Regions from separate parts of the Virgibacillus sp. L01 genome, predicted to be linked through region 1. Evidence: riboswitches for the same ligand, from Rfam matches in the RefSeq annotation. Region 1 holds a riboswitch; each other region holds the start of a gene.
What was found. A riboswitch is a leader RNA that binds a small molecule or an ion and turns the genes downstream of it on or off. The one in region 1 is predicted to bind cobalamin.
Positions count from the first base shown of each region.

Region 2: it holds a riboswitch for cobalamin, as region 1 does, so the genes downstream of both, ACTWQM_RS06705 (ABC transporter substrate-binding protein) here and ACTWQM_RS04355 (ribonucleoside-diphosphate reductase subunit alpha) in region 1, are expected to answer to the same signal.
Region 3: it holds a riboswitch for cobalamin, as region 1 does, so the genes downstream of both, ACTWQM_RS10035 (DUF4430 domain-containing protein) here and ACTWQM_RS04355 (ribonucleoside-diphosphate reductase subunit alpha) in region 1, are expected to answer to the same signal.
Region 4: it holds a riboswitch for cobalamin, as region 1 does, so the genes downstream of both, ACTWQM_RS03055 (acyl-CoA thioesterase) here and ACTWQM_RS04355 (ribonucleoside-diphosphate reductase subunit alpha) in region 1, are expected to answer to the same signal.

Region 1 is NZ_JBQQCP010000001.1:954,717-957,859, reverse strand. Features, by position in the region: gene ACTWQM_RS04375 (thioesterase family protein) at 1-10, shown strand, start outside; gene ACTWQM_RS04370 (DUF3888 domain-containing protein) at 140-412, shown strand; gene ACTWQM_RS04365 (hypothetical protein) at 415-555, shown strand; gene ACTWQM_RS04360 (GNAT family N-acetyltransferase) at 612-1,376, shown strand; cobalamin riboswitch at 1,739-1,931, shown strand; gene ACTWQM_RS04355 (ribonucleoside-diphosphate reductase subunit alpha) at 2,053-3,143, shown strand, end outside.
Region 2 is NZ_JBQQCP010000002.1:318,886-322,028, reverse strand. Features, by position in the region: gene ACTWQM_RS06710 (FecCD family ABC transporter permease) at 1-1,013, opposite strand, end outside; gene ACTWQM_RS06705 (ABC transporter substrate-binding protein) at 976-1,974, opposite strand; cobalamin riboswitch at 2,272-2,457, opposite strand; gene ACTWQM_RS06700 (hypothetical protein) at 2,919-3,143, opposite strand, start outside.
Region 3 is NZ_JBQQCP010000004.1:241,564-244,706, reverse strand. Features, by position in the region: gene ACTWQM_RS10050 (hypothetical protein) at 1-72, opposite strand, end outside; gene sigX (RNA polymerase sigma factor SigX) at 69-593, opposite strand; gene ACTWQM_RS10040 (ECF transporter S component) at 690-1,205, opposite strand; gene ACTWQM_RS10035 (DUF4430 domain-containing protein) at 1,211-1,642, opposite strand; cobalamin riboswitch at 1,955-2,138, opposite strand; gene ACTWQM_RS10030 (ATP-binding protein) at 2,162-3,143, opposite strand, start outside.
Region 4 is NZ_JBQQCP010000001.1:664,332-667,474, reverse strand. Features, by position in the region: gene ACTWQM_RS03070 (FIMAH domain-containing protein) at 1-33, shown strand, start outside; gene ACTWQM_RS03065 (DUF1659 domain-containing protein) at 373-597, shown strand; gene ACTWQM_RS03060 (hypothetical protein) at 725-886, opposite strand; gene ACTWQM_RS03055 (acyl-CoA thioesterase) at 1,005-1,475, opposite strand; cobalamin riboswitch at 1,624-1,850, opposite strand; gene ACTWQM_RS03050 (DUF1659 domain-containing protein) at 2,519-2,713, shown strand; gene ACTWQM_RS03045 (DUF2922 domain-containing protein) at 2,757-2,915, shown strand; gene ACTWQM_RS03040 (PTS sugar transporter subunit IIA) at 2,977-3,143, opposite strand, start outside.

The DNA of each region.
Region 1 (3,143 bases):
GAAGAAGTAAATGTTGTGGACGTTGCTCATCGAGTGACGTCTTATTTTGGCAGTTAAAAATGCTGTTTTTACTGCGTAAGTGCAACTAAGGCTTATCTATATTAGCTTGGCTAACTAATACAAAGGGAGAGTGGCCTCTTTGAGAAAATACCTTCTTCTTACATTTGCACTAACATATTCAATACATACATCGTATAACATCGAGGTTTTGCCAGTTCCACCTGAGGAATCAAGGGAAGAATTATACCATGATTTGTTTATTACGTTACTTTTACCATACATTGATAAAGGTGTTGAGGATTATTACTCAGAATTATTAACTGATTCTCCAATTGATTACCCTTATATGGTAAAGGTTGTCAGTGCTGAAAGAAATTATGGTTATCGGTCTTTCAGGTTTTCGGCCATCTAGAAGTGACACTAGTTGTTGGTCCTCATATATCAGTTGGGAAAGATGAATTAACCTTTGATATTAGTTCAAAAACACCAAGATTAATTGAATATAATCATATAGAAACACACCAGTTTCCTGAGCATTGGAGGCACCTTGTTTAACCTTAGACCCTTTTGCCAAAGAGAAAATAATAAGATAGAAAAGGATAGAAGTATAAATGACGAATAAAAATTATCAAGCACCTATTAATAGGTTAAATTTGTATGCAAAAGTTAAAATTGTTAAAGGTGAAAACTTTGTCACGATTGAGGAGACAAAGGGATTAACTACTGAGGAAATGATTGCATTTATAACAAATTTTATTGATGACCTTGAACTCGGGGAAATCCCCAATGTGAACATTATGGTGAACAGTAAATTCACTGAAGAGGTCTATGAAGTGCTTCAAGACAATAATTTTCAGTTTCATGATGAAATGGTTACAGTTTATAAGAAACTTGATGAGGTAGTTTGGCAGGAATCTAATTTAACATTTAAGTCACTACATAGTATGTCGCAACATGAATTTCGGGAAATATGGGCAGAATCCATGGCCGATTCACTTAATGCCCCTTCATCCTTAACCCTTGATGAACAAATGAAAAGCCTGGAAATAGAGTTAGGGCCTGACTATAAAGGTTCCTGTTTAGTTGCTTATGAGGATGGTAGGCCAATCGGCGTTGTTATCCCTCATATTGAACCAGGCACACGCGATGAAGGAAGGCTTTTTTATTTTGGATTGATTCCAAGTGAACGTGGCAAAGGGAAAAGCATGCCCCTTCATAGGATTGCTTTACAGCTATTAAATGATGAATTTAATGCTTCCTGCTATATTGGCGGCACGAGTGAAAGTAACCAGCCAATGTTAAAAACTTTTATGGCCAATGGGTGTCATGTGATTGAGCGGAATAAGGTTTATAAGAAAATCAAGCGAGTGATTTAAACGAAATTGTTCACAAAAACCAGGGGAAATCACCAAAAACGCCTAAATTCACATCTGCGGGGTCTTAGGACACGTGCACGTGCTATTTCCGCTGGAATCACCGCGGATCATAGCACTCAAACTTTTTAAAAGGTACTTTGCAGGTTATGACTTATGTGTACATCAAGGCAACAATTAAAAATATCCTAAGATTATCAAGATAGCCGTTTGAGATTATTCTTAGGTGCGAAAGTTAAGTAATTATATTAAAACTTAAATCCTCCATTAAGACTATTTTTACATATCAATATTGCAAGAAGTAATATTCTGTGATAGTCTTTCAATACAATATATTGGTATAAAAAAGAAAGAAAACAACTATATATAGTATTACAAGTTAAGGTGACATCCATTGTCATAATAGGGAATCCAGTGAAAAACTGGAGCTGTCCCCGCAACTGTAAGTGTGGACGAACGAGTAACCCACTGTATCGAAAGCTTCACGGCTACGGTACGGGAAGGACTCTAGTAGACAGAAGCACGAGCCAGGAGACCTGCCATAGCTTGTAGTTTCAATTCCTCGGGGTAAGAGAAGGTGAAACGATAGAGAGAGCTAGATACATATCTTCTGTCGTTCTAACCGTTCATCCCCTGGGTGAACGGTTTATTTGTTTTGGATATAAAAGGAGGAAAAAACATGGTAATGACCGCAACTGGGCAAATTCCGCAATTGATTGACTATGCAACAAAAGGATTGAATATAAACAAGGAAATTTTGTTGGAAAAGGCCAATCAGACTGGAACCGCGGATAACCTGATAAAAATAGCGCTTGAAAATATCGATGAAGCCAACCCCGATTGGACCTATGCTGCAAGCCGTATTTATTTACAGGAATTATACAAAACTGCGGCAGAAAACAGGGGATACGATGCGAATTTACAGTATGGAAACTTCTATGAACTTATTACAACACTTACGGAAAAAGGTATCTACTCAGATCATTTGCTAAACATGTATAAGAAAGAAGAAATAGATTATTTTGCAAAAGTGATTGAACCAGAGAGGGACTTATTATTTAACTACTTGGGGCTTTACACGCTGGCAACTCGCTACCTTGCAGCAGACCATAACAAGAATACATATGAGCTTCCACAGGAAAGGTGGATGGTTATTGCGATGTATTTAATGCAGGACGAGGCGCAAGTAAATCGCAGTCATTATGTCGCAGAAGCATACTGGGCATTGAGTAATTTATATATGACCGTTGCCACACCAACCTTAACAAATGCAGGTAAATCGCACGGCCAGCTGTCCAGTTGTTTTATTGACACAGTGGATGACAGTTTGCAGTCTATCTATGACAGTAATACTGATATTGCTAAGCTTTCCAAAAATGGTGGTGGAATTGGCGTTTACATGGGGAAAATCCGTAGCCGTGGAAGTTCAATTAAGGGATACAAGAGTATGTCCAGTGGTGTTGTTCCATGGATTAAGCAGCTCAACAATACTGCTGTTAACGTAGACCAGTTGGGAACACGAAAAGGCGCAATCGCTATTTATCTGGATGTATGGCATAAAGATATCGAACCATTTCTCGATCTGAAATTAAACAATGGTGATGATCGGATGCGTGCCCACGATATTTTCACAGGTGTCAACTTACCGGACTATTTTATGGAACAGGTAGAGAATCGCGGTGATTGGCATTTATTTGATCCACATGAAGTTCGTCAGGTGATGGGTTATTCGCTGGAAGATTTTTATGATGAGGAAAAAGGTGATGGCAC
Region 2 (3,143 bases), on a different contig from region 1:
GGTGCGCCTATCAAAGCTGTAATCACTCCTATTGGCAGGATTGTCGGAGATATGATTGTCCGTGATACAAGGTCTGTCAGCATTAAAAAGCCAGCGCCTGTTAAAATTGAAAGTGGTAAAAGATGAATATGATCAGGTCCCCATAGCCGCCTTGTTAAATGGGGAATCACTAAGCCAACAAAACCAATCGCACCAGAAACCGCCACGGCTGCGCCTGTTAATATTGATCCGGCAATAAGGACCACCATTTTCCGTTTCTGCACGTCGACACCTAAATGCTGTGCTCGTTCTTCCCCAAATGACATGGCATTTAATTCCTTACTATTAATAAGAAGTAATAGGGCACCGAGAATGAAAAACGGGATAATAATACCTATATAGCTCCAGCCTCTCATGGATACACTTCCAAGCAGCCAGCCCATAATTTGTTGTAACTGTTCACCCGTAAACGCAATGATTAAGGAGATTAATGAGCCCAAAAAGGAACTGAAAATAATTCCTGTTAAAATAATCGTCTCAACCCGCATCGTCCGGTCAACGCGTCGTGCAAAAAACAATACAAGAAAAATGGTCATTAAGGCTGTCGTAATACTCATAACCGGTAATGTATAAAGTCCAAGAAAAGGAATGGAAATTTTAAAAAACAGTGTTGCAACTGCCCCAACTGAAGCACCAGAGGAGACACCTAATATATACGGATCAGCCAGTGGATTTCGCAGCAAGCCTTGAAAGGCCGCCCCTGCAATTGCAAGAGACGCCCCAACTAGACCAGCTAGAAACACTCTGGGTAAACGAATTTCGAAAACAATATTTTTATACATCTGATCAACTTGATCAGCAATAGGTAGGCGAAAAATTTGAGCACCAATAATCCTCACTGTATCTGAAATAGGAATAGAAACACTGCCAACCGATACAGCAGTCAGCATGGATATAATTAAGAATGCCAATGCTAGTACATAGGCGAATAAATACTTACTCTTCAAATAATTCCGGGTAGACAACCTTAGCAATCTCCTTTGCACCCTCAGCTAACCGAGGCCCTGGACGACTTACAATATCGGAATTAACATCATATACTTGTTCGTTTGCAACAGCATTCATATCCCCCCAGCCATCACGACTAGTTACCTGCTTTACTGGATTCTCAACATAACCTCCATAAGTCGTTATAATAACATCAGGATTCATTTCCAAAATAGCCTCTGGATCAATTGGAACCCAGCCATCCAGTTTTCCAGCGGCATTATCTGCATTAACAATTTCTAAAAGTGCATCAAAAAATGTGTTTTTTCCTGCCGTGTAAAGATCTGGAGCCGGTGCAACTTCAAAAAAGACGGACTTTCGTTCATCCTCACTGATTGCTGCGGTCTTTTCTCTAAGTAAAGCGAAGTCCTCTTCCATACCACCGACAACTTCCGATGCTTTTTCCTCTGTACCCGTGACCTTACCAATCTGCTTAATAGATGTATAAGTGCCTTCAATATCCTGTGCATTATTAACGACAAACACATTAATACCAGAATCACGAAGCTGCTGCAGTCCTTCCTGAGAACTTTGTGCACTGGACGCATGCGCAAGGACGAGGTCAGGTTTAAGACTAATAATGACCTCTATGTTCAATTCCATACCACCAATTTTTTCTATTTCCTTTACCTCTTCGGGATAATTATCATGGTCTGAAACACCTACTATTTTATCCCCTAATCCAAGTGCAAAGGCAATTTCTGTATTACTTGGAATAACAGAAACAATTCGCTCCGGTTTTTCATCGATCGTCAACTCATTATCAAGTGCATCCGTAACAGTTAATGGAAATGTGGAATCCGCTGTTTCCCCTGACTCTTCTGTTTGGTCCGTATTTTCATTTGTGCTTTGATCTTGACTCTCAGTATCTGTCCCTCCAGAAGCACAACCAATTAAAAGCCCCGCTGTAAGCACTATCAAAAGTAAAAATGAAAGAATCTTTTTCACGTTATTTCCTCCTCGGCGGGACAGGGGGACAGGTACCTTGTCCCAGTTTGATACGCGGGACGATAATCCTGTCCCCCCTGTCCCACTCCTCTTATTTAGTATTTTTTAGAAAACTCGGCTTATCGCCAAGCATTAATGGCGAAAGCCTTAGTTGCACTTATGCAGTAAGAAAGGATTTATACTTTCTTAACTGCGAACATAAAAAAAACATCTTCACGAGAAATGAAGATGGATATGTAAAAGGGCAGCCAAAAGCAAACTTGTCCCATTTACACCTTCCTATTCCCCGTAGGTTTGGTGCACAGATGGTAACAGGCAGGTCTCCTGGCTTATGGTCATCACTTACTGTACCTTCCCATACATATAAATGCACAGTGGACATTAACAGCTAGCTCGCAAATACAGTGACGGGATCGCGCTGGACTCTCACCAGCTTCCCTATTAAGATTTCTAATTGAAATCACCTGTACCTCTAAATCTATTAAATTATTCGCTACATTTCATAGTATACATATTTCTACAATTCTTGTCACTGTTTTTAAGAAAAGACGATAGTTAGGGACAAGTAGTACTTAAACAAAAGAATCCACAAAAATACTTTAGCGGACACCAAAGCCCTTATTTGCCAGAAACACCCTTGTCTTATCCTGATATATGTAAAATAAGGTCCACTGTGGCCGCTTTAATACAAAAAGTGTTATTTTTAGCAAAATAGTGGCTCCTGTGTCCGCTTAGAAAACTTGTCTTATCGCCCTTAATGGCGAAAGCCTTAGTTGCACTAATGCAGTAAGAAAGGATTTATGCTTTCTTATCTGCCAACAAATAATCTGGCTTTTAGGTTCCTTTTGAAACATTGATTCCTTCACCGGCGACAGGGAAACTTAATATGAGGGGGCCCCCCTCATTACACTTACAATTTCGCCACATCCATTTAGCTCCAAAAATTATACCATCCCTCGCATAAACACAAGCACCGGTCTATATTTTTCATAATGTGATTTCACTTTTCGGATAAGACCCTTGCACTCCCTTTCATCCATACATTTAACAACTTCTATTGCATTGTCGTCCCTCTCGTTGCTAATTGTTATATTTATTAATTCATCTTCATTCGTAATGTTAATGTATAAAGGGCGTGCATCGTGGTCTGCTACTGATCCTGAGAATGT
Region 3 (3,143 bases), on a different contig from region 1:
GTTGTCTTTTACTTCTGGCATTTGTTCTAACGATTCCTTAATCTGCTCTTCATTGTTGTCGAATGTTTTCACAGTACATCTCCTCCTTCACTTATGTATTTGCTCAATGTCCTCAGCCCACGATGCTGTGTTGTCTTCACTTTGCTGACACTGAAATTTAAAATATCTGCTGTCTCTTGAATAGAAAATGATTGTATGTACCGTAATATTAAAACACTTTTTTGATCTGATGTGCATTTGTCCATATAACGATAAACATTTTTCATTTGTTCATTTTGCACAGCAATTTCATCTGGGAGTGGATTTTGATCTTGAATTAATTCCCCTTTTTCATTCCAGTCAAAGAATTCCAGAATGCGATTTCGTTTTCTTTTTTGAGAGCGAAAATAATCGATTGTTATGTGCCGTGCTATCGAAAACAGCCACGTTTTCTCTGAGCTGTCACCTTTAAATGAATCGTAGGATTTTAAAACTTTTATATATACTTCCTGAACGAGGTCTTCACAAGTTTCTTTATCCTTCACCATGTAAAATATAAATTGGCATAAATCATGATGGTAATTATTATAAAATTTCTCAAAAACGGCCTTCATAAAGATCCCCCGTTCAATTATATAGTCGATTAATGGCATAATAAAGTTACAGCTTATTAATACTATATTAGAAAAGCGTAAAAATACCAACCTAATTTAGTTGGTATTTTGCAAATAGAAATGTTTTTCAGCATAATTTCTAAAAAAATGAGCGATTACTGGATATAACAAAATCATAAATACTCCATTGCCGATTGCGTGATAAGTGTCAAATGGTAATCCCGCCAGGTAGTACGGAAGAAATTTTCCGGTAACTGAATATGTTGTCAGTGAAATAATAAATCCGTATAAATAGCCACTAATTATCGCAAAAAACACTAGTATAAATCCTGGAATTTTAGCAGGATATTTTCCTAAGAATCCACTTAATATTCCGATTAGCGCCCAGGCAACTACTTGCCAAATTGTCCATATTCCCATTCCTAATATCATATTAGACAAGAATGTAGTTAAAATAGCTAGCAATATAGCTGCTACTGGACCTAATAATAAGCCACAAACAATAATTAACGATGTGACAGGCTGGACATTTGGAAGAAATGCAAAAGCGAATCTCCCAACGACCGCCAATGCAGCAAGCAGTGCTAGTAACGTGAGTTTATAAGTATTCAATTAAATCATTCCCAGGCTTGCAGATCAAATGTCACTTTGTCACCTGGTGATAACTTATATTCTTTTGCGCCAACTGTAGGCATTTCACCATTCACAGTAAACATCCATGATTTTTGCTCGCCATCCTTAGGTGCAACACCATCAATTGAGGTTATAAATCCACCATCAAAATCAGTTTTTACTTCAAAGTTCTTTTCCATTACTTCCATAAGGGTTGCCCCTTCTTCAACTTCAACCTCTTCTTCATTAATATATTCGGAACCTTTACCTTTTGAAATTGTAATCCGAACCGTTTCTTCACTCTGTTCCTCTGAGCTCTCAGCTTCTGTATTTTCCTTTTCCTGGCTATTTGTCTGCCCTTGTTCGTCAGCACCACACCCGACCAATAAACCAATTACGACCAGTAATGATGCAATACGTAAAAACCATTTATTCATTTTCCCATTCCTCCATTTCTATTTTATATTGAGGAGAATTGGACGTCGGAAACCTATACATTGAAAAAATTAGTACTAAGTATCAATCGAATATCTTCATTTATAGAAAACCCGGCATTCTCTATAAGAATTCTATACAAGTTTATTTTTCTTTCTAGAATCCCTAAATCTTTAGAGTGCAGGCAGAATTACTTCCTTACTGCATAAAAAAACTAACCCCTTCTACAGAGTTAGCTAAGCAGACAACCGATACATAAAATTAATCATTTACAATGTGCTCGGTTCTCCCAATCACTCACATCCTCGAAGCACTGAAACGTTAGAGAATTGGCAGGTCTACTGACTTGTGATTCACGCCTACTATAAGTCCTTCCCATGTGACGAATCACACAGTGGCTTGCACTTATTTCGTATCTCACATACAGTTGCGAGGACAGTTCCTGCTTTTCACAGGATTCCCTATTAAGTAATTACACCAAGCTCTATAACTTTATTCAATTCCATATTATCATATCATATTTACTGCTCTTGTAAAGGTAGTTTAAACGTAAATGTTGTACCCTCATTAACTTTACTGTTAACCGTGATCGAGCCATTATGGGCTTCAACAATATTTTTGGCAATTGAAAGTCCAAGTCCTGTACCTTTTTTCTTACTATTCTTCATGCGTGATTTATCTGCTTTATAAAAACGTTCAAAGACAAATGGTAAATCATCTTCTGGAATCCCGCCCCCATTATCATTTACGGATACATTAAAATCAGCAGTATTGCTCTCAATAATCACATTAACTTTTCCATTTTCATTAGAATGTCTAATTGCATTATCGATTAGATTTGTTAAAACCTGCTCCACACGATCTTGGTCAATGTTTATTTGATGATTGGTAATGTCTTTCGTTAAATCTAATTTAACATTATTTTCATCTGCTAACCCTTTAAACTTTTTCAAAATACGCTCAACAAATGATTCTACTTCTACACTTTCTTTATTTAACTGTATATGACCTGCCTCCATCCGTGCTAAATCCAGCAGTTCGTTCACCAAACGACCCATTCTTAATGATTCATCATGGATAATTTGTGCAAGCTCATTTTTATCTTCTGTGCTTTCTGCCACATCATCAACAATTGCTTCACTATATCCTTGTAACATGGAAATAGGTGTTCTCAGTTCATGGGATACATTTGCGATAAAGTCTTTCCTTAGCTTATCTAATCGACGTTCCTCTGTCATATCACGAATAACAGCCACTGCTCCACGTACATATGTCTGATCATATAAAGGCGTCATAATCATTACCCATGTACGTCCTTGTATATTAATTTCATGTATAGCTTCTTTTTCATCATGAATAACATTCGTTAAAATTTCATCTAAAGGCTTCGGTGCTTTATGATTGCTTTTAGAATCTTTCATATCGTTTTCGTAATATAAATTTTCAATAAATCGCTCTGCAGGAGGATTTGTGATCAGCATATCACTATTTCGGTTAAATGTA
Region 4 (3,143 bases), 290 kb from region 1:
GCATCGATAAAAGAATCGTTCTTAAAAGAATAAGGTTTTATCGAAGAGTAAGCAATTTTATGTTGCTTACTCTTTTTTATGGGATCGAGCGGGTAGGGCGTGGTATCGTACGAGTGGAGCTGAAAGTCGAGCGAGGAGGGCTGAAACTCGAGCGACAGCCCTATTCCAATAATGCTGCGCCGAAAATCTTCTGCTGTGTAAGAAAACAACTCAATAGGTCATTTTCTGCTAAAGCACAAAATCCCTTTCTTTTAAGTACTATCGTTTCTCCAAACAAAAAAGAGGCATTAACATCCAAAAATATTTTTATTATTTCCGATGCCACTTTTCAGTCGTGAGGTTCGATAGTATGTGTGAAAGGAGGTGACCGACATGGCAGTAGCACAAATGATGAACTCACGTATGAGCCTGGTTTTGGATAACGGCATTGACGAAATATCAGGTAAGCAGCTCTTCAAGACAAAGAGCTTCAACAACGTAAAGATTGCTGCAACGGCTGATCAGTTATATTCAATCGCTAACGCAGTCGTCGTTTTACAGCAGCGCCCACTTTTAAGCATCGATCGAAAAGACAGTTCCGAACTTAGAGGGGCATAATCGATCACATTCTAAAAAATAAGGAAGGGAAGGAGGGAATACGATGAAGAAACTTGAACTTAAATTTTTAAACACTGAAGGAAAAACAGTAACCTATTCGGGCTGAACTCATATGCGTGGTCGATTTTTACCTGCTTGGTTCCGTCGAATCTGTCTTTTGAATGGATACAGAGGACCCATTCTTCCAACAATCTCCATCCAAGTCCAACCGGTACATCGTTTCAGTAATTGCTGGTGCAAACGAGACGATTCGCTTTGGCAGAACTGTGTAGTTTACCTCTCGTTCCAAATGATCCGTTACCTTTCACATAAAAAAATCCCCCAATCGTTTTCTCTGCTTTAAGTGAAGTAGATTGGGAGATAGTTGTCATGTATTTAAGCAAGTCGCGCACATCTTAAACGTAATATTATCGCGCGAGTACACGGCGCTTTCGGTTTTCTTTTCGGATAGGGGCCGATTCATACCACGCTTTTTCCTCTTTCGAAACTGGATATACGTTGGAAACCGGAATTGGTTTACCTGCTTTATCAACGGCGACCATTGTTAGAAAAGATTCTGTTGTCAGTTGTTCACTGTTATTTATCAGGTCGTTTGCCGTTACTTTGACGAATATCTCCATCGAGCTGCTTCCGGTGTATGTTACATATGCCTCGAGTGTCAGGGAATCGCCAACTTTTGCTGATGAAAGGAAGTCAACTGAATCAATTGAGGCAGTTACAACCGCACTCTTGGCATGTTTCATTGCCGTCAGTGCTGCAATTTCATCAATATATGCAAGGACCTTTCCGCCGAAAATGGTATCCATATGATTGGTATCCGGTGGTAGCACAAGTCTTGTTTGTACCGTTTTGGTACTGCTGATAGCTGTTTTTTCCATCATTTTTCCTCCTCGTAAAAAAACCAATACAATAAAAAAAGCCCTCCATTTATTGAAGGCTTGTTATCACAATCTGCGTGCATTGGAAATCCTACCACTGGCAGTCCAATGCAATGTTGCGTAACACCCTCCTATCTCCCGTAGGAAAAAAATGTTCTTCCTTATGGCAGGTATCCTGGCTTAGCTTCATGGACAATTCTCTATGTCCTTCCCATTCGAAATTGAACAGTGGACATGCAGGCTGCGAATAGTCGAAATATGCAGCCGGATTTAGAGACGTCTCAGCAATACAGTGGCGGGACCGCGCTGAACTTTCATCAGCTTCCCTTTTCAGCCTTGTCTTTGTACAAGGCCACCATAAGGCATCCTATTAAATTTTCTTCCAAAGCTATCTTAACACATCTGTTACAACGTTGTACGAAAAAATTACTAACAAGTGAATCCTATTTAAATTAACCAAAATCCATCTAAAAGGTACGCTAGCGATTGAACCAACTAACTGTCCGGCATTGATCAAACGTTTGATCAATTTTTTGTCGTCCACCTGGCATCCGTGACTTCATCTTCCTGCAGCGTTACTTCTTCTATGGCAAATGACGCGCGAAACAGCCAGGCATCATAAAAGATACGTTCCCGCCGAGAGCTGTGGATGAGCTCGCCTTTATTCTCGGATAAATCTCCAAAAAATAGTATAGCACACAAATTCCAGTTAAATATGATGTTGATTTTCGGCCACCGCCGGTAATCCTCTTCTTTATTGATTTAGACAGGCTTCGCTAAGGTGAGTCTGTTTTTAAATATTTGCAGCAAGCTCGCGCGACAATAATCAAACTCGCGCGACAGCCTTTTCCAATGACGATGATTTCTGCCGCCGCCGAAAATCCTCAACTTAAATCTAATAGGTCATTTTCTGCTAAAGCAGAAAATCCCTTTCTTTTAAGTACTATCGTTTCTCAAGCCGGAAAGGTGGCATAGTGTCGAAAAAAATCTTTTATTTTCGATGCCACTTTTCACACGTGAGTTCATGAAGGGAAGTGATCGACATGGCAGTAGCACAAATGATGAACTCACGTATGAGCCTGATTTTGGATAACGGCATTGATGAAATATTAGGTAAGCAGCTTTTCAAGATAAAGAGCTTTAACAACGTAAAGATTGCTGCAACGGCTGATCAGTTATATTCAATCGCTAACATTCTAAAAAATAAGGAAGGGAGGGAATACAATGAAGAAACTTGAACTTAAATTTATAACCACTGAAGGCAAAACAGTAACATAATCACTGGAAAAGCCAATCGAGCCAGTTGACCCTGTAGCAGTTAAAGCTGCAATGGACGAGATCATCGCACAAGATGCATTCACATCATTTGGCGGTAGTCTGGTAACTATCAAAAGCGCACGCGCAGTGGAACGCAATGTGTGGGAAGTTGAATTAGCATAATATGAGGGCCAGCGCGGGGGTGCGCTGGTCTGATATTTTTTTAGAGTGGATTACTAACACCCTATTTCACAACAGTTAATATTTCATCTTCTCCTGCAGTTACTTTACTTTGTTTAGTATAGTTAATCTCCCGCATACTATCGGTATTGGTAATGACAACTGGGATGATTGTGCTTTTGGCTTTCTCTTCAATAACTGTTTTATCAAAACTGATCAGTTTATCACCTT